Regions from separate parts of the Neobacillus sp. PS2-9 genome, predicted to be linked through region 2. Evidence: a T-box and tRNA genes for the amino acid it is inferred to sense, from the RefSeq annotation. Region 2 holds a T-box; the other holds one or more tRNA genes.
The links. The T-box of region 2 lies ahead of RCG25_RS22755 (tryptophan--tRNA ligase). A T-box ahead of a tRNA ligase gene usually reads a tRNA of that ligase, here a tRNA-Trp.

Region 1 (5,087 bases), 2.3 Mb from region 2:
CTTTATCGTTTGAGTGATGGGGGACGCAGGAGGATAGGGTAAGCGCGCTGTTGGATATGCGCGTCTAAGCAGTTAGGCTGGAAAGTAGGAAAATCCGCTTTCCGTAAAGGCTGAGCTGTGATAGCGAGGGAAATTTAGTACCGAAGTTCCTGATTCCACACTGCCAAGAAAAGCCTCTAGCGAGATAAAAGGTGCCCGTACCGCAAACCGACACAGGTAGGCGAGGAGAGAATCCTAAGGTGAGCGAGAGAACTCTCGTTAAGGAACTCGGCAAAATGACCCCGTAACTTCGGGAGAAGGGGTGCTTTTTGAGGTGAATAGCCTCGAAGAGCCGCAGTGAATAGGCCCAGGCGACTGTTTAGCAAAAACACAGGTCTCTGCGAAGCCGCAAGGCGAAGTATAGGGGCTGACGCCTGCCCGGTGCTGGAAGGTTAAGAGGAGGGGTTAGCCTTAAAAGCGAAGCTCTGAATCGAAGCCCCAGTAAACGGCGGCCGTAACTATAACGGTCCTAAGGTAGCGAAATTCCTTGTCGGGTAAGTTCCGACCCGCACGAAAGGCGTAACGATCTGGGCACTGTCTCAACGAGAGACTCGGTGAAATTATAGTACCTGTGAAGATGCAGGTTACCCGCGACAGGACGGAAAGACCCCGTGGAGCTTTACTGTAGCCTGATATTGAATTTTGGTACAGCTTGTACAGGATAGGTAGGAGCCTGAGAAGCCGGAGCGCTAGCTTCGGTGGAGGCGTCGGTGGGATACTACCCTGGCTGTATTGAAATTCTAACCCGCACCCCTTATCGGGGTGGGAGACAGTGTCAGGTGGGCAGTTTGACTGGGGCGGTCGCCTCCTAAAGAGTAACGGAGGCGCCCAAAGGTTCCCTCAGAATGGTTGGAAATCATTCGTAGAGTGTAAAGGCACAAGGGAGCTTGACTGCGAGACCTACAAGTCGAGCAGGGACGAAAGTCGGGCTTAGTGATCCGGTGGTTCCGCATGGAAGGGCCATCGCTCAACGGATAAAAGCTACCCCGGGGATAACAGGCTTATCTCCCCCAAGAGTCCACATCGACGGGGAGGTTTGGCACCTCGATGTCGGCTCATCGCATCCTGGGGCTGTAGTCGGTCCCAAGGGTTGGGCTGTTCGCCCATTAAAGCGGTACGCGAGCTGGGTTCAGAACGTCGTGAGACAGTTCGGTCCCTATCCGTCGTGGGCGCAGGAAATTTGAGAGGAGCTGTCCTTAGTACGAGAGGACCGGGATGGACGCACCGCTGGTGTACCAGTTGTCTTGCCAAAGGCATCGCTGGGTAGCTATGTGCGGACGGGATAAGTGCTGAAAGCATCTAAGCATGAAGCCCCCCTCAAGATGAGATTTCCCATAGCGTCAAGCTAGTAAGAACCCTGAAAGATGATCAGGTTGATAGGTCAGAGGTGGAAGCGTGGTAACATGTGGAGCTGACTGATACTAATCGTTCGAGGACTTAACCAATTTTTAAAGCGAACTCGTTTTTTACAAACACTTCTTCTGCATTATCTAGTTTTGAGAGAACGATCTCTCTAACAAAATAGTCTGGTAACTATGGCGAGAAGGTCACACCCGTTCCCATACCGAACACGGAAGTTAAGCTTCTCAGCGCCGATGGTAGTTGGGACGAAAGTCCCTGTGAGAGTAGGACGTTGCCAGGCTATATATTTATGGAGGATTAGCTCAGCTGGGAGAGCATCTGCCTTACAAGCAGAGGGTCGGCGGTTCGATCCCGTCATCCTCCACCATATATATTTTTAATATTTACGCCGATGTAATTCTAATGCTAGAGTAAGAAAGCGTGAACAATCTAATAATCATTCTAAACCTATGCCGGGGTAGCTCAATTGGTAGAGCACGATCGAATAAGCTTCCTGAATTAACTTCAGCATACTGACCGAGCTGCAACTTGCATAAGCTTTCTGAGGTCAGGATGACGATTATAAAGACAGCGTGAACAATCTAATATTTATTTTATACCTATGCCGGGGTAGCTCAATTGGTAGAGCAACTGACTTGTAATCAGTAGGTTGGGGGTTCAAGTCCTCTCGCCGGCACCATCCTTTTTTGATTTTACAAATGCGGGTGTGGCGGAATTGGCAGACGCACCAGACTTAGGATCTGGCGCCGCAAGGCGTGGGGGTTCGACTCCCTTCACCCGCACCATTTCATTTTTATATGCGGAAGTAGTTCAGTGGTAGAACACCACCTTGCCAAGGTGGGGGTCGCGGGTTCGAATCCCGTCTTCCGCTCCATAAGTGCCGGGGTGGCGGAACTGGCAGACGCACAGGACTTAAAATCCTGCGGTAGGTGACTACCGTACCGGTTCGATTCCGGTCCTCGGCACCACTTATTTTTACGGGAAGTAGCTCAGCTTGGTAGAGCACTTGGTTTGGGACCAAGGGGTCGCAGGTTCGAATCCTGTCTTCCCGACCATTCATATTTTGGGGCCTTAGCTCAGCTGGGAGAGCGCCTGCTTTGCACGCAGGAGGTCAGCGGTTCGATCCCGCTAGGCTCCACTTTAATTATATAACTGATTTGGCGGTGTAGCTCAGCTGGCTAGAGCGTACGGTTCATACCCGTAAGGTCGGGGGTTCGATCCCCTCCGCCGCTATTAAAATACTTATATAATTTTTTTTATAAAAATGGAGGAATACCCAAGTTTGGCTGAAGGGATCGGTCTTGAAAACCGACAGGCGGGTTAAACCGCGCGGGGGTTCGAATCCCTCTTCCTCCGCCATTTTTTCTAATATTAATATGTGGAGGGGTAGCGAAGTGGCTAAACGCGGCGGACTGTAAATCCGCTCCCTCCGGGTTCGGCGGTTCGAATCCGTCCCCCTCCACCATTTTAGGGGTATAGTTTAAAGGTAGAACGAAGGTCTCCAAAACCTTTGGTGTGGGTTCAATTCCTACTACCCCTGTCAATATTACTTATGTAAATTCCAAGTTTGTACTTTGGAATTTTTTTATTTTGGCTGTGTTAAAGAGTATTGTTGATTTGTTTACCCTGTTTCTTTCAATAAAAAATCCGATTTCTTCGATGGAGACAGGTTCTACTTCTACTTTTTTAAAAAAAAGTCCGATAACGTCGATGTAGACGGGCTCCACTTCTACTTTTTTCAATAGGCTGTGTTAAAGAATATTGTTGATTTGTTTACCCTTTTGATTGGAGCGGAAGGCACGAAGACTCCTGTGGGAGTACGGATCAGGGGAGACCCCACATAAGCTTTTCACCGAGGAAGCTCGCCGAAACGCCCACGTACCGCTCGCGCCTGGAGCGGAAATCAACAGTCAAATTTAACACAGCCTTTATTTTAGAAGACTTTCAACTTATTAGTTGAAGGTCTTTTTCTTTTATTAAGAGAAACGAATGTTCCTAAAAAATGATACTCACTTAATTCTTTTTCAGATGAAGGTGCAGTTCTATCCACAATGACTAAATTGTTTCATTTTATTTAACTATTTTGGGAAACCTATTTTGCATGCAGACACATAGATGGAAGGGGTAGTTCGATGCCAGAGCTTCCAGAGATGGAAACGTATAAGATCCTTTTAAATCAAAAAATAGTTGGTCAAGTAATTTCAGATATTCAAATTAATAGAGAAAAATCCGTTAACCTTAATCCAGAGCTTTTTAAAAGAACAGTTCTTCATCAAAAAGTAACTAATGTTCAAAGGAGAGGAAAGCACCTACTTTTCCATCTCCAAAATGGTCATGTGATGCTGTTGCATTTAATGTTAGGGGGATGGATGTTCTACGGACTTGAGTCGGAAAAACCAAAACGAACCATCCAAGTCCAAATCTCTTTTGGAGAAAATCATCTTTACTTTATCGGTCTTCGACTGGGATATCTTCACCTATATAGTCATCAAGAAGCGGAGGAGAAACTCACCGATTTAGGACCTGAACCATTGACTAATGATTTCACTTTAAATCATTTTCTAGAAATGATTCGTCATAAGCATGGACGATTAAAGACCACTTTACTTGATCAAGAGTTTATTGCTGGGATCGGTAATTGCTATTCAGCAGAAATTTGTTTCCATGCTGGAATTTTGCCTATGAAAGACATTGATCAAATTGAGGAATCAAAAAGGAACATGCTATATCATTCAATGAAGGCAGTCCTTCATGACGGAATAAAGTACGGTGGTTATATGGAAAATCCTTTATTTAAGGGCGATACCTTAACGGGGGGAATAAATGGTAGATGTCAAGTTTATGACAGGGAAGGCAAAAACTGCAATCGTTGCGGGGCCATTATCATAAATGAAATGGTTTCTTCTAGAAAGACATTTTACTGTCCTAATTGTCAAACGTAAACTAAGACCTGCTACAGTAGCGGGTTTTTATTTTTGTCAAAAAAAAGTGAAAGTAATTGTTTCGTATTTTACACAAATGTAATATACTATATACAAATAAGTATAGCACATTTATAATTAAGCTAACGAATATAACATATTTATTATGAATAAGGGGGTGGTAATGATTAAACTAACTAAACGACAGGATGAAATCCTACAGATTGTGAAACAAAATGGACCAATTACAGGAAAAGAAATTGCAGAAAAGCTTTCGTTAACACGGGCAGCTTTAAGACCAGATCTTGCCATCTTAACAATGTCAGGAAACTTGGATGCCAGACCGCGAGTGGGGTATTACTTTAATGACAATTTTGAAGTAAAACAGCAGGCAAAAAAGTTTATTCACCAAAAAGTAAATGATTATAAGGCGCATCCAATTGTAGTCGAAAAATCAACCTCCGTTTACGATGCTATTGTTCAGTTGTTTTTAGAAGATGTAGGTACACTTTATGCAGTTGATTCTGAAGGGCTTCTAGCGGGAGTGATATCAAGGAAAGATTTATTAAGAGCTTCACTTGGCAATAAGAATCTAAATGACTTACCAGTAAGTGTCATTATGACTAGAATGCCTAATATCATCACCATCGAACCAGAGGAAACACTGTTAGAAGCCGCCAAAAAAATGATTCACAATCACATTGATTCTCTACCAGTAGTGAAGGTAGAAGACCAACTGAAAAATACATATTTGCTTGTGGGAAG
Region 2 (15,675 bases):
CTCTTTCTTCATTTATAGCTTTTTTGTTTCTAATGGTAGCAGACCGAATGACCGTGGATGAAAGATCCAATCCCACTACTTGGGCAGCTAATGTTTGTTCGAGAATCAATTTCATTGCATAACCTGCACCACAGCCTAGTTCTAATACGCATTCCCTCTGGGCAACTTTTAATAATTCAAGTGTACATAGAGTCTCAGGTTTATGCTGCCGCACCATTTTTTCACCGAAATAGGATCCAATTAGCCCTCGAGGCTTGCTATACTAACTATCAATAAATTCCTTCACTCGATAAATTAACCCCATAATTTCTCCTTTATCCACTCCATTAAGTCTAGTCCATCATTAAGCTCTTTTATTTTTCTAAAACCACACTTCTCATAGCAAGAGATTGCTCGACTATTATTAGACTTAACCTCTAGCACAACCCTAGAGACACCTTTAGTTTTACTAAGATATCTTAACATCAATAAAATCATTGAAGTACCCAGCCCTTTCCCCCATAACTCCGTCTCAGCAATAAATTGATCTATTCCAAAGATATGTTGATTTAAAGGGTACCCGTATGTCTTCAATTCTGCTTCTTGAACTTCGTAGTATTGGATATATCCTATTGATCTGTTGTTGTATTCTATAATACAAGGACTAACATAATGTTTTCCTTCAATTCTAGGCACATATTTTTTTAAAACTTCATCTTGGTTTAACAGGCGCTCCTCATAAAATTCTACTACCATCGGATCATTTAACCATGAAACCATCATACCAAGGTCGTCATGAGTCATCACTCTAATAAGTAATTCGTCATTCTTTATCATGTTCCTACACCCTTTGTCCGCTGATGCTATACATTAAACCCAATCTTACGTTTCACTTCTTTTAAAAATGGAATACTCAATGCTCTTGCTTTTTCTGCTCCTTTTAGTAAAATCTTATCTAACTTTTCGGGAGACGCCATTAATTCATTGTACTTCTCACGGGGTTCTTCTAAATACCGGTTCATCACATGGAACAACTCTTTTTTCGCTTCCCCCCACCCAATTCCACGTAAATATTGCTCGTGCATCCGTTCTACTTCAATTGGAGAAGCAAATTCTTTATATAAGGTAAATAAAATAGAGGTTTTAGGATCTTTTGGTGCTTCTGGTGGTAAGGAATCGGTTTTAATCCGATTAATAAGTTTTTGTAATTTCTTAGGCTCTTCAAATAGGGGAATCGTATTGTTATAACTTTTACTCATCTTCCTGCCATCTAAACCTGGTAATACAGCTGTTCCTTCTTGAACTTTATAATCAGGGAGTAAAAATGTATCACCATAGACATGGTTAAAACTCTCCGCAATGTCCCTTGCGATTTCTACATGTTGTGTTTGGTCTTTTCCTACCGGTACTGTATTGGCTTTAAACAACAAAATGTCTGCTGCCATTAGGATTGGATACGTGAAAATTCCCATGTTCACGCCAAAATCTACATCTCTATTGAATTCCTTATTTGTTTCAACCATCGCTTTATACGCATGAGCGCGGTTCAGTAATCCTTTTGATGCAAAACAAGATAAGATCCAGTTTAACTCAAAAATCTCAGGGACATCGGATTGCCTGTAAAAAATGACTTGATCAGGATCAATTCCTAATGCTAACCATGTGGCTGCAATTCCATAGGATAGTTGTCTAAATTCTTCAGCATGATGGATTTTGGTTAATCCATGGAAATCTGCCACAAAGTAAGCAGATTGGTAGCCAGATATCTTTGCCAGTTCTAGAGCTGGCTTAATCGCGCCAATATAATTTCCTAAATGTATTTGTCCTGTCGGTTTAATTCCAGTTACAATCATTTTTTTCACGATATTTCCTCCCATTTTTGAAAACACAAAAAGGGCTACCCATCCAAAAAAGGACGAGTAACCCGTGGTGCCACCTTTATTCGTTTACATATGTAAACGCACTTAATCCGTACAGAAACAGTAAAGTCGTTTCGATACTTAGTCAATTTTAACGGTAAGACCCTCCGCTAGACCTACTGCTCATTCAATCTAGAAGCTCCGAAGCCCATTCAACCATAGTCCTGTACTGATTTCCACCAACCATCAGCTCTCTGAAACGTTTATAAGGTCTACTCTTCTTCATCCACGCTTTTGTATATTAAATTAATAGTAAAATATGGATATTGAAAGGTCAAGCAATAGTAACAAGTTTATCCTTAATCCTTTTGCGCAAGTCCTCGTCCAATGAGGTTTGCCGAAACAGGTTTTTTCCCAATTTCTCTCGCCCAAATCGATAATTGTCCAACATGGTGGATTTCATGGGCTATAATATGACGCATAACCTCTCCCCAGGTGTCGATGGCAATACTTCCATCCGGTTGGGGATCATATAAAATCAAATCCTCCATACTCTCATCCCACGAGAGTACAAATTTCTCCACTTCGGCCCGAAATAATGCATCCAGTTTGCGGACCTGTTCTAGGCTTTGATACTCTTCAAAGCTTTCCTGGAAATCTGGCTGTCCCTGTAATAAGCGAATCCAGCTCCACTCCACATCAACAATGTGAAAAAGAGTGTGCAAGATGCCCCCTATTCCTCCAGTACGCACTCGAAGCAATTCCTCCAACGGAACCTCTTCACACCAAGAAAACCACTCTTCTCTAACCTGCCAATTGTATCGGAATAGTGTTTGCATTTTTAACCCCTTTCTAAAAATCCTAATCAAAAAGAAAAAAACTCGAACCTAATAGAATACTGCTGGAAAGTTGTTATTCTATTAAATTTTTCCAATAGTTCCATGCATTTAAATAGCCATCTATATCTTGTGGATGATGTTTTACACATGAAGCTATCCTGAGGTATAAGCCTATAAGGACCTCTTCATATAAAATATGAGTGGATATCTTCTCTTTATTACTTAAATGACTCACTGCTGATTCAATAACCTCAGCGGTTAAGTCTTCCGGTGAGGAACAGTAGGCATAAATTAAATCATAGAGAGGCTCACCATATACAGGAGCTGGGTCAATAACACCCGTCAATTGTTCTCCATCCCACACAAAATTATGTACACCTAAATCACCATGCAATAAGAAAGGAGAACTTGTTACACTCTTTCTGTTTGGACTATTTACTAATTTAACCACCAGATTTATGTCCTCTTTTTCTAAATATGAACCTACTATATTCGTGGCTTCCTTTACTCTCTCAAAAAGAAACATCTGCCATGATTCAGTTGGTTCATCTGCCCATCCCCAACCAATCGGATTAGGAACCCGCTTATAATGATTCAACAGTAGTTTTACGAGTGATATAAGTAGCTTCTTTTTATTATTTATATTGTAATTGGTAAAACCTGATATAAATTCATAGACGATGTATTGATAGGAATCTTCAACATACAAAAGTTTAGGCAACAGATTTTCTTTTTTATAGAAATCTAGAAAGCTGGCCTCTGCTTGAAGAATTCGGGGTTCATTACCTTTAACTACAATTCTTTCTCCATTACTGTTACTAATCAAGTACAGTTGGCTAACCGTCCCGCCCTTTAGCGGTTCACAATTAAAAATATTTGTGGGAATGATATTTTTACTAATTAAATCTCCAATGATACCTTCAATATCCATGACTGCTCCTTTCATCAGGAATGTAGACTACCAATCTGTTCCCACCCATAAATAAGTTCATTAAACTCCTCGCCACCCATTTCTATCTTGATGGAATCTATCCTTTTGCCCCCTAGAGCCTCATAGAAAAGCCGGGAGTTATTATCTTCGAGCACACATACAAGCATGGAATTAATCTGTTGGTCTTGAAGTTCTTTGATAATTGGTTTTACTAACGCTTTACCCAACCCTCTGCCCTGATACTCTTTTAAAATATAAATCGCATATAATTCACCCGAAAAACCAGGGTATTCTCCTGATCTTTCATTTCCTCCAGATGAAAAACCAACGATTGTACCTTCATCGTTTTCCGCCACATAAACTCCTCCGTTTGGAATGGCGCTAATCCACAATTGCTCACGACTTTCATAGGACAACTGCTTTAAAAAGTCCTCAGCAATAATATTTGCATACGTAGTCCGCCATGAATCCACATGCACTTTCGCTATTCCCTTTGCATCGGACATAACAGCTTTTCTTATGTTCATAAAAGCACCTCGCTATGATCTCCTCGAAAAATAAACCTAAAACATATAAATTCCCTAATGGTATTCAACATTCCTGCACAAATTATGTTAGAAATGGACAAACTACAGGAAGCTAGTTTGACTTAGAGGTGAAAGCATTGAAACAAATCGTTTTTATAAGACATGGGCAAAGTCTTTATAATCTAGAAAACCGCTTTACTGGCTGGACAGACGTTGACCTTACTGATAATGGCTACAGCGAGGCGAGAGAAGCTGGAGCTATTTTAAAGAAACATGGATTTATCTTTGACGTAGCTCATACTTCCGTTTTAAAAAGAGCCATTAGAACGTTATGGATTCTACTTCATGAGATGGATCTCATGTGGATTCCTGTGTATAAATCCTGGAGATTAAACGAAAGACATTATGGCGCTTTACAGGGGATGAATAAAGATGAAGTTATCGCGCATTATGGGGAAACACAAGTCAATGAATGGAGACGTTCAGCCAGCATCCGGCCTCCACTCATAACACCTGAGGGTCATGCTTTAGATCAAAAAGATCCTAAATTTGCGCAAATTAATCCAGAAAATATTCCTCTCACAGAAAGTCTTCTAGATACAGAAGAACGAACCTTAGTGTATTGGCATAGTAACATTGTTCCAAATTTGCAAAACAATCAACGAGTCATTATTTCTGCACATGGAAATACATTAAGGGCCCTAGTAAAATATCTCGACAACATTCCCAACGATGGGGTCGTGAGTCTCAATATTCCAAATAGCATTCCTCTTATCTATGAGTTAGACGACGATTTGCATCCAATCAGACACTACTATCTTGACCAATATGGCGAGGTCCCCGAAGGTACAATTCCACGTCATATGGATTTGAATAATCCTGAAACCCACGATTGGATTGGCTAATTTTAAACAATAGCCACCCAGTCTAATACTTACCAGCCTTTTCTACTCCGTAACGAAGTAATATGTGCAAGATGATGTTGCCCATGCCAAGCGTAAATGCCAATATTTTTCCCCACAGACACTTCTCCTGATTCTGGATGAATGAATGTTTTTTCAAAATCACTAGGGGTTAAGGTTCGAAGGAGGGTCACCCAGCGTTTATGCAGAGCATCGAGCAACGATAATGAAATAGTAACCGGCAATTCAGAATCAGGAAGCTCTGCCCATCTCTCTTGGTCATAAGGTTTGATAATCGGTTGGTCCTCTGTGAGAGCTAATTTAAAGCGTCCATATGCATTCAGATGACTGTCCGCCACATGATGGACTACTTGACGGACAGTCCAGCCTCCCAATCGATAAGGTGTATCTAGCTGACCAACGTTTAAATCAATTACTGCATCGCGCAGTATCTCTGGTAACTTTTCAATATCATTAATCCAATTTTCTATGATGCTCTTCGTTATCTGACCTTCAAACCGAAATTTTCCAATTGGAAAGTTTGCTTCCATCAACTCTTCCTCCCCATCTCTGAATTCTTACTCTGTAATTCCGCCTATTTCTTGATTAACAATTTTTATAGTAAAAGATCGTTGCAGCTAATTCACCATTAGCTGATTTCGCATAGTTCGGAATTCGCCCCGCTTGAATATATCCTAACGAACTATAGAGTTTATTCGAAGGATCCCCTTCTCTTGTATCGAGAACAATTAATGATCGCTCCATTTGTTTTGCAGTTTCTTCGGCCTTTTGCATCAGTAAACGACCGATACCGTTACGACGGTATTCAGGGTGTGTCATTAATTTCGCAATTTCTGCCCTATGGCTTCCATTCTGTTTCGTCGATAGGTGTAACTGAATACTTCCAACAATATGATTGTTTAATTTAGCTACAAACAAAATTACATCCGGGCTAAGGACGGTTTTCCAATAGATTGCTGCATCTTGTTTCCTCATTGGTGGCAGAAAGCCTATTGAGGCTCCATCATCTACTACTTTTATTAAAAGCTCTGAAAGCTCATCAAGATGTTCTTCAATTAACGTTAGTTCTTCAATTTTCATTTCGGTTCACCTCTATATGGAGTTCATATAATAGACTAGACGAGATTAGGCTAATTAGGTTTCTTTACTATCTCTTAAAAAGCCGTTCTACCTCGATTTTTAATTCATCAAGCAATTGAAAATTAGACTGTAGGCCAAGGCTTTCTATTACACGGGTATAGTACCACTCTTGCTGCTCTTTCCCCCGTTTAAATCTCCCCCAAACCTGTTCACCGAATTGTTCTAGATCGCTGGCAATTGATCTGATATTATGCAATTTATCCGCACAGGCAACGACACGTATTTCTTCGGGAGCGGCCCCTAGGTACTCAATCGTATGCTTCTTTCGTTCCTCCCAAGAAAGAGATTTATCAGGCTCTGAACATCCCTCTACCATTTGAGCAATATTCCTGCCAAATAATGGTTCGATATCTTGTAAGGAAAGCTCGGTGTCCTCAACGGTATCATGTAAGATTCCTGCTGCAACCAACTCTTCACTATAGCCCGCCTTCATTAGAATCATTCCTACTGCTACTGGATGAGTGATATAAGGAATGTCGGTGCCTTTCCTATACTGTTTTTCATGTGCCTTTGCAGCCGTTTTTAGTGCTATTTCAATAACATCCACACGTTTTCCTTCTCTCTATTCATTTTTTGGTGCTGTAAACTCAATATTTCGTGCATCTGCTTGAGCTGGCGAGGATTCTTTGGTTCCGCCCTTAATCCAAACGACGATCTCTTGTCCTTTCTCATATTTAGAAATATCTCCATTTTCATGCAATGTGACCCAGACGAGTCCCACTTTTTTGTCTGCCATTAAAATCCTCTTATTATCATAATCCACTTCTGTAATGACACCCTTTAGATCGACCTTTCCTTTCACCGCGTGGTCCCCATTACAACCTAATAATGTAAAAAACACACTTACTAGCAGCAATGACAGCAATAGTAATTTTTTCACACTGGAACTCCCCCTATTTATCATTACTAGTATTCTGCTTTAGACCAAAAATCTCCTGTTTTCTCCAAAAACCAGGCCGCGAATCTATACGATTAGCGGCCTCAGTTTGCATCTATTTATTCAACTCTACGGTTAGCAGTTTAATAGTTTCCATTACACTTTTTACATTTTCTTCATCATTCATGTTATTTCTAGCATGAAGCAGGACGGGGCGAACCGATTCTACGGAGCGACCAAACTCATACATCCATTCATAGCGGGGGACCATCCATGTGTGGAAATGGTGGGTAGTATCCTCATTATAAAAATAGTAAACATATTCGATGCCTAACACTTCTCGCTGTGCTTTTCTAATTTTTGTAAGGAGGTTTATGTAATCAAGCTTTTCTTCTTCCGTTAATTCATCAAAACATTTGATATGCCGCTTAGACGCTAGTATAATTAGGCCTTTGATCGGGTAAGCGACATCCTGATGTGCATGGAAATGTTCCGTTTCCACAACGACTCCCCCATCAGGCTCAATCATTCCGCTCGTTAAGGCACAGCTCAAGCATTCCACCTCTACTGTGTTTCCGTTAGATAAAGTTATTTTTCTCATAGACAATCCCCTTTCACTTACCCCGTTGCATAGTACATTCGGTAGTCCGATAGACATCATACAATAAAAGAGATTTTCTGTAAAATAATATAAATTTTACCTAAAATATCTTAAAGAGGATCTGTTAACTGGGGTCTTTAAAAGGGTCTTTGAAATTATTTGAATGTAAGCCGATAAGCCTTCACAATAATTCCGTCGCCTGCAGGTTCAAAGTCGAATTGTGGTAAACGCTCAAAACCAAGTCTTTCATATAGTCTCTGAGCACTATCCATAAATTCTCCGGTATGTAACCCAATAGATGCATATCCTTTCTCCTTAGTCCTACGAATGCATTCTGAAATTAACACGGTTGCCACACCTTTTCCTCTTGCTTCCGGTGTAACAGCGAGCATACGAATTTCAGGATAGTCTAGAGCATCTATATACCCGTTGTATGCATCCGTTTTAGCTGGGAACAGAGCCACACTACCTAAGATTTCCCCATCTAATTCAGCTACGATTCTTTCAACTCCTGGGCTCATATCAGCTTCTGAAGATATCGATTGCTTAAGTGCTTCCCAGTGCCCTTCGGGAATATGCTCAGCATGTTCTTTATAAGAGTTAACTCTTTGTTCTCGGATGAATCCACCTTCATCCTGTTTCGCATCCCGGATCTTCATTGTTCCACCTGCTTCCATCTTGTTTAGCCTTCAGTAAATGAGAAATTTTTCCATTTTATTATTTAATAACTCTCGACCATGCCCCGAGTGGAGACCCGAAAGATCCGGACCCTTCGGAAGGATATTTTGCCCTTTCTGATCATTACTGGCAATATGGTGAGATAAATGATAATGCCTTTTAATGGCATCAAAATCGGTTGTATCACCAAACCCAGGGGTTTGATAGAGATCTCTTAAATATCCCCATAAATTAGGAAAATCAACAATCCGATTCCGATTAGTTTTAAATGCAGAATAATAAGCTACATCAAATCGGACTAACGTGGCATATAGCCGTACATCAGCATCCGTAATATAATCTCCAAATAAGAACCGCTTTTCAGAAAGTTGCTGTTCCAATTCATCTAATCTATGAAACAATTTGTCATAGGCCTCTTCATAAGTTTCTTGTGACTGAGCAAAACCACACTTATATACCCCGTTGTTTACCTCATGAAAGATTACATCATTCAATGAATCAATTTCATCCCGTAAATGCTCTGGGTATAAATCAGGGGCATTTTCCTTATGAAACGGCTCCCAAACCGTTTCTAGATAGTTTGTTAGTTTAAAATAATCATTATTAACTACCTTCTGTTCCTTAATATCGACCATGACTGGAACTGTGGGACGTCCTTGGTAGTCAGGAGCTGTCTTAAGGTACAATTCACTCATATAGCGCACACCTAATACAGGGTCCACCCCGTCTGGATCTAATGAGAATTCCCAGTCCACATGGGGGAGCTTAGGCCGCATTGGGCTTGCCGTCCCTAGACTAATAGCTTCTTCTAATCCAAGTATTCTTCGGACAATTACTGACCGATGTGCCCAAGGACAAACGGCAGACCATAACAGCCGGTACCTTCCTGCCTCAACTGGAAGTTCGCCATCCTTCTTTCCAAATGACGTCGTAAACCTATTCTTCTGGCGTTTAAATGCGCCATCTGACGATATCTCCTGATTCTCGTTCCTTTCGTTAAGTGACATTTTATTCACCCCTTCATTTTAAGTATATGAGTTATCCTCATTTTAACTGTTGTATGGTTGGAAATGGAAGAAGTAACATGTAACGAAAATGGGCTTTTTTTATATAGACATGGAAGGAATTTAAAAAGGAATATAAGTATAGATAAAACCTGCTATATGAAAGCAGAAATATGGTTTCTGTCCAGTTAATATGGGCATGCAGGTACACCAGAGTTAGAGGTATATTTTGACGGCGATATGTGGGGACTCTGAGATTTGGATTCCTTTGAAATAAATGGAGTGAACGGCACCCTTTTTTGGCTGCCGTTTTTTTGTAGCGTTCTTTTAGATCACTATTCTTTTGTATTCGCTTATATAATTTGAAATCCGCTCATTAGCTAGTTAGATTCGCTCATAAAATTTTGAAATTCGCTCATATAGACCCAAAATTCGCTCATAGACCTTTTGTAAATCACACTGAGAATGAATTATTTTACCCTTAATAGGGCCATCTACCCGAACTCCCATTTTATTTTAAAAAAACGGCACATTTATATAGTTCCTATCGGATTCACCGCATCGTTCAACTGGATTTCTAACTTATTCTGATAATTTGCTTTTTCTTCTCCTGTCCATTCGAGATACTCCGCCATCATGTCCATTACCGCTTGTTTCCACTGCTTTACCCACTGAATATTAAAATATAATGCCCCAGTTCGGCGGATGAAAAAATCCACAGGGGTTACCGCCATCTCTTCTTCCATGCTGTATCTTAGCTGCACAAATATATCCAATGGTAAACCGAATTTGTTATTGGAATCGTAATCCTTGGCAATTTCAAAAAATCGATGAATATTGGAGCCATATCGAAGGACCAGCTGTAAGTACTGTTCCTTCGTAAACCCTACCGCAATTGCGTCCTCTAAATTTTTTTCAATAAAGGCATGAAACTTACTTGATCCTCCAAAATGACCGCCGGAAATAGGCATATGCTTTGTTTGGCATGCTTTAAGCGAGAGCCCCTTTTCCTCCTCCAACTGATTCACCAACAAATCAACCACTGTTTCCGCCATTTTTCGGTAACCGGTCAGTTTCCCACCTGCAATCGTGATCAAACCTGAATCAGATATCCAGATTTCATCCTTACGGGAAATTTCCGAAGGATCTTTGCCTTCCTCGTAAATTAACGGCCTTACCCCAGCCCAGCTGGATTCAATATCCTCTTCTTTAATATGAACGGTTGGAAACATGTAATGAATGGTCTCAATCAGATAGGTCCGATCTTCCGATGTCATTTTTGGATGGGTCAGTTCCTTATCGAAAAAGGTATCTGTCGTACCTACATACGTTTTTCCATCCCTAGGAATGGCAAACACCATTCTGCCATCAGACGTATCAAAATAGACTGCCTGTTTCAGAGGAAACTTGGACTGATCAATGACTAAATGAACCCCTTTTGTCAGCCTCAGTTTTTTCCCGGACATGGAATGGTCCTTTGTGCGAAGTGTATCTACCCAAGGCCCGGTGGCGTTAATGATTTTCTTCGCAAAAATATCATACGCATCGCCATTTACCTGATTAATCACTCTCACACCTACTGCTTTTCCGTCCCGGTAAAGCAGCTCGTTTGCTTTTGTGTAGTTAACTGCCTTCACACCTCTAGCCACCGCTTCCTTCAACACTTCAATCGTCAAACGGGCATCATCAGTACGGTACTCTACGTAAAGCCCTCCGCCTTTTAAAGCATCTCGTTTGATAAGCGGTTCTTTCTCAATAGTTTGTTCAATTGACAGCATCGATCGCCATTCTGCCTTTTTTACACCTGCTAAAAAATCATAGACTCGAAGACCAATTGAGGTACTAAATCTGCCAAACGTTCCGCCTTTGTGAATCGGTAAAAGCATCCACTCTGGCGTGGTCACGTGCGGGCCATTCTCGTACACAATGGCGCGTTCCTTCCCTACTTCCGCAACCATTTTTACCTCAAATTGCTTTAAATAGCGCAAGCCGCCATGGACGAGTTTAGTAGAACGGCTGGATGTGCCGGCAGCAAAATCCTGCATTTCCACCAAAGCGGTAGTCAAGCCCCTTGTGACAGAATCCAACGCAATCCCACTGCCTGTAATTCCGCCACCAATGACGAGGACATCAAGCTCTTCCAAAGCCATTTCCTTCAATATTGTATTTCTATTTTGACTTGAGAATTTCAATGGATACCCTCCTATTTAGGAAAAAATCTCCCAGTGGGAGACCTATTTATGAATTACCCCATATTAAATCTATTCATTCCTACGGCCAAAGTCTCCAAGATATTACTTTGAATTCTTTTTCTGATAAGATAATAATAAGCATAATCGAAGCCAAAATTTAGGAGGATCCACATGTTCTTATCCTTTCCCATTTGCGCTGCCCTTTTAGGAATGTTAATTGCTCAATTTGTAAAAATCCCGATACACTTTTTAACCTCAAGAGAACTAAAATGGAGCCTGATGTTTAGTACAGGTGGAATGCCAAGCTCCCATACAGCAACCATTATTTCTTTGACTACAGCGATTGGAATCACCTCTGGGGTGCAGTCAAATGAGTTCGCCATAGCTGTAATCGTCTCTCTTATTGTGATGCACGATGCGATGGGTGTTAGAAGACATGCTGGCTACCACGCAGAAGTGTTAAATACATTATTAGCTGATTTCAATCTTCTCATCGAGACCTTAAAGAATCCAAGTCTAAAGAAAACAGAGTCCCGCGATAAGCTAAAGGAATTGCTCGGCCACCAGCCGGCGGAAGTGTTTTTCGGTGCTATTACTGGGATTATTGTGGGGTATTTAACTTATTTGGTTTATCCGTTTTAGTTATTTGTATCGGGTTTTGGTATTATGAAGATAAGAGTACCAGCCTGAGTTATGTTAGCTTTCAAGGGAGTTTGAAGATAATGTGGTATTTGGTCGCGTAATAGTTCTACGCGACCGTTTTTCGCTTTGCTCAACCCGTTCCGGGCACGTAGATCCTTTCTACGTTACCTGTTTAGGTTTTTCTACCGGTTCCGGGCACGTAGATCCTTTCTACGTTACCCGTTTAGGTTTTTCTACTGGTTCCGGGCACGTAGATCCTTTCTACGTTACCCGTTTCAGGTTTTTCTACTGGTTTCGGGCACGTAGATCCCTTCTACGTTACCCGTTTCAGGTTTTTCTACTGGTTTCGGGCACGTAGATCCTTTCTACGTTACCCGTTTAGGTTTTTTCTACCGGTTTCGGGCACGTAGATCCTTTCTACGTTACCCGTTTAGGTTTTTCTACCCGTTCCGGGCACGTAGATCCTTTCTACGTTACCTATTTCGTATTTTCTAAAATCTTCCGAATCTTATCGGTATAAATTTTAGCTAAGCTCTTTTTTGTGAACTCAAAGTTTTTCATACTGGCTTCTTTCGGAATATCCATATCTACAAATTTCCTATCGAGCCTTTCTATGACAAACCGCTCATCTTCATCCTTCTTAGTTCCACCTACCTCGGCTAAATCAATCCGTGTCCCGTCATTTAGTTCAATAATGTAAAAGAAGTCGCCCTTTGAGTGTCCGAACAGAGAAGACCGACCCTTCCCATACACTCCAGTTTGGATTTTCACAATATCATTGTAGCTATATTCCTTTCCTTGAGGAGAGAAAAAAGAATAATTGATAATCTTATCAGCCTTAACTACAGTGACGGGGGTTATAACTGTATATAGCATTACAATAGTAACTGCTGCGACAGCAGTCAGAATGATCTTTTTATACTTTTTAAAAAATTCACCATATCGCCATGCGTCTCTAAATTCTTTATTAAAAAGATAAAAATACCCCACAAAAAGATAGACCTCAAAGATAAAGACCAACCGTGAATAAGGTGATCGGAACATCCAGATGATATATTCTTTCGGTACATATAATGCCTCTTGAATGAATGCGAGGAAAACAAAAATCCCTATAGATAATACGATGATACCAATAAATCCTAGAACTCGTAGAATGAAGGCTATTAGCTTTTTCATTTCAATGACTCCTGTACAAAGTTTAGTTATGAAGCATTAATAAAAGGAGAGCATTCTTACTCTCCTTCGTTTACGACAATTTGGTACCCCTCTTGTTGCGGACCGTCCTCATATACATCTCTGGTTACTATGTAATAGGTTTCTCCGTTATTATCTGTAATAACCATCTCACTTGGACTTTTATCGACTGCTGCCGCATCCAGACTGTAATATGGTAACCCTAAAGTTGATGTATCAAATGGCATATAAATCACTCTTTTCTGTTTTTCTACAGCTTACCTTCTTTTTAAAATAGAGGCAAGAAGTCTTCGTAAATATATTACAAGGCACAAATACTATAAACTATTATCTTGTTCCAAGTATCCTTCCAATTCTTTTTTGCAACACGTTCTTCATACAATTTCATCCGCTCTTCAGTTTCTGTAAAAAATGGAGTTGGCCTAACCTCGAATTGGATTACATCGCTTATCCCCCAAGGAGCAGTCAAAATGACATTGTTAAATTCATCTACTTTAACTCCTAAAGCTGTCGCGGTTTCTGGGAATTTCAATATTGCATCCTCTGAGGAGGTATAAGGTGGCATATTATTTCGAATATGCATTCTTGCTTCATTTTTCACCGACCATGGAATGTCTGGCATAAGAGATTCCAGTTTTCTTTCAAGCTTCTTTTCCTCTAACTCATCAATTGACGTTGGGTCGAAATAAATAACATCAATATCTGGAATAGGTGTCCTTTCACTAAAATAGTGAAGGTGATCCCATATTTTCGAACGAACAAAGCCCGCACAAATCCACCAATCAGGTAAGTTCAGTGATTTTACTGATTTTAGTATCTCAATCATCCATGGATCATTTTGTATAATCGAAATAACTCCTTGCTCATCTATCATTTTCCAGTTGAACCACCTTTTGATTATTCATAGGCTCCTTTTACCTCTGGGAGCGATTGGTAGACAGGGTTGTTTTTTAAGATGGCTAGAATATCAGAAACTAGTGCCGACATTTGTAGCCCATCCTTACTTTTATCACATTCTGACCAGGCAAAATTTCTTTTAGCATCATTAATCCAAACATTTAGCTCATAAACGACAAATGGCTTCTTATTGCATTTAGTCGATAGCTTTTTATCCTCAAGATAGTTTGAAAAAATCATGAGTTTATAGATTTGGTTCAATTCATCCTTTGAAAACTGGAAATCACTAACACCAACTGTTTCCCCATTTTGCAAATCCTTGATCAACTCTTGGTCTTTTGTGTTTATTTTATTTTTCAAATCAACACCATATTTTAACTCAAAATCAAACTGGTCCTCTTGGTCGACATCATGTGAAATGGTCAGTAATTCCTCTCCAAAGTCAGGACATTCTTCCACCATATATTTCGTGCTAGTATTAGATTCTAGCGTTTGAATACTTTTGCAGCTGTAAGTAATTACTTCTCCGCCTCCGTACTTGTCTTCTGTAGTATCTCTTTTAATCGTGAATTTGGAGCCGTCATACGCTAAATCATAATAAATTGGATCACCTTCTATTGTATAACGGATGAGTCGAACTTTATCCTTCTTCCCACTGTTCATATTTTTAACATAAAGGTCTAATCTTTTAATATTTTCAAGTCTTCCATGGACTTCTACCACTTCATTAGCAGTTGGTTTATGAGGTTTAGAAGTAGTTTGCTCTTCTCTTTGACAAGCCGATAAAAGAACAAACACGATCGTGATTAAACCCAGCCATAAAGCTTTTTTACTCATAGCCTTTCACACCTCTTTTCACGAAATAGGACTCTCAACACCCATCACTGTGTAAAACTCTAGAAGATTTTTGCTAGAAAGAGCTTTCTTCAATAGTTCTTCATTATAACCATAGGTTTGCATCGCCTTTATGATGGCATCAATTCTTTCTTTCCTTTGTCTTCTATAATTGGATTCTAACTGTATTTCCAATGGGACGGTGCGGATAGTGTATGGTCCATATGATACATTTTTATATAAGTCCCAAATGTATTTTCCGCCTTCCCAAATGCCATCCCCTGTTTGCGAATCGGGAATGCCTGCTGAATTGGAGATATTCACGACTTCAACGTCCACGCCTTCTATTTTCCACCGGCCTTTTGTCCAGGTAAAACCGGACGGAAAGGTGTGGGTAAATGTTGGTTCTTCAACGGATGAAAGCCAATTTTCATCATGTTTATCTCCAACTTTTGACGGGAGGGAATATGATTGTAACATATCGGCAAATTGACCTACACTCTCTTGGTCTTTTACATAGATATCAATGTCACCAGGAGTCATTTCACAGCCTTGAAG

Region 1: it encodes a tRNA-Trp, which carries the amino acid that the T-box ahead of RCG25_RS22755 (tryptophan--tRNA ligase) is inferred to sense. The anticodon was not compared.

Annotation. Positions count from the first base shown of each region.
Region 1 is NZ_CP133269.1:2,205,144-2,210,230, forward strand. Features, by position in the region: rRNA gene RCG25_RS11070 (23S ribosomal RNA) at 1-1,484, shown strand, start outside; rRNA gene rrf (5S ribosomal RNA) at 1,565-1,681, shown strand; tRNA gene RCG25_RS11080 (tRNA-Val) at 1,693-1,768, shown strand; tRNA gene RCG25_RS11085 (tRNA-Thr) at 2,005-2,080, shown strand; tRNA gene RCG25_RS11090 (tRNA-Leu) at 2,102-2,186, shown strand; tRNA gene RCG25_RS11095 (tRNA-Gly) at 2,201-2,275, shown strand; tRNA gene RCG25_RS11100 (tRNA-Leu) at 2,281-2,369, shown strand; tRNA gene RCG25_RS11105 (tRNA-Pro) at 2,380-2,456, shown strand; tRNA gene RCG25_RS11110 (tRNA-Ala) at 2,467-2,539, shown strand; tRNA gene RCG25_RS11115 (tRNA-Met) at 2,561-2,634, shown strand; tRNA gene RCG25_RS11120 (tRNA-Ser) at 2,668-2,760, shown strand; tRNA gene RCG25_RS11125 (tRNA-Tyr) at 2,782-2,866, shown strand; tRNA gene RCG25_RS11130 (tRNA-Trp) at 2,871-2,941, shown strand; gene mutM (DNA-formamidopyrimidine glycosylase) at 3,534-4,343, shown strand; gene RCG25_RS11140 (transcriptional regulator CcpN) at 4,507-5,087, shown strand, end outside.
Region 2 is NZ_CP133269.1:4,544,239-4,559,913, forward strand. Features, by position in the region: gene RCG25_RS22745 (class I SAM-dependent methyltransferase) at 1-217, opposite strand, end outside; gene RCG25_RS22750 (GNAT family N-acetyltransferase) at 295-816, opposite strand; gene RCG25_RS22755 (tryptophan--tRNA ligase) at 843-1,832, opposite strand; T-box leader at 1,888-2,136, opposite strand; gene RCG25_RS22760 (DinB family protein) at 2,198-2,677, opposite strand; gene RCG25_RS22765 (phosphotransferase) at 2,751-3,608, opposite strand; gene RCG25_RS22770 (GNAT family N-acetyltransferase) at 3,623-4,135, opposite strand; gene gpmA (2,3-diphosphoglycerate-dependent phosphoglycerate mutase) at 4,273-5,040, shown strand; gene RCG25_RS22780 (YfiT family bacillithiol transferase) at 5,070-5,588, opposite strand; gene RCG25_RS22785 (GNAT family N-acetyltransferase) at 5,644-6,138, opposite strand; gene RCG25_RS22790 (HD domain-containing protein) at 6,206-6,745, opposite strand; gene RCG25_RS22795 (DUF3221 domain-containing protein) at 6,761-7,078, opposite strand; gene RCG25_RS22800 (HIT family protein) at 7,191-7,676, opposite strand; gene RCG25_RS22805 (GNAT family N-acetyltransferase) at 7,832-8,335, opposite strand; gene RCG25_RS22810 (glutathione S-transferase family protein) at 8,366-9,361, opposite strand; gene RCG25_RS22815 (glycerol-3-phosphate dehydrogenase/oxidase) at 9,892-11,550, opposite strand; gene RCG25_RS22820 (divergent PAP2 family protein) at 11,722-12,192, shown strand; gene RCG25_RS22825 (hypothetical protein) at 12,670-13,368, opposite strand; gene RCG25_RS22830 (hypothetical protein) at 13,425-13,613, opposite strand; gene RCG25_RS22835 (nucleotidyltransferase family protein) at 13,688-14,260, opposite strand; gene RCG25_RS22840 (DUF4362 domain-containing protein) at 14,284-15,120, opposite strand; gene RCG25_RS22845 (hypothetical protein) at 15,139-15,675, opposite strand, start outside.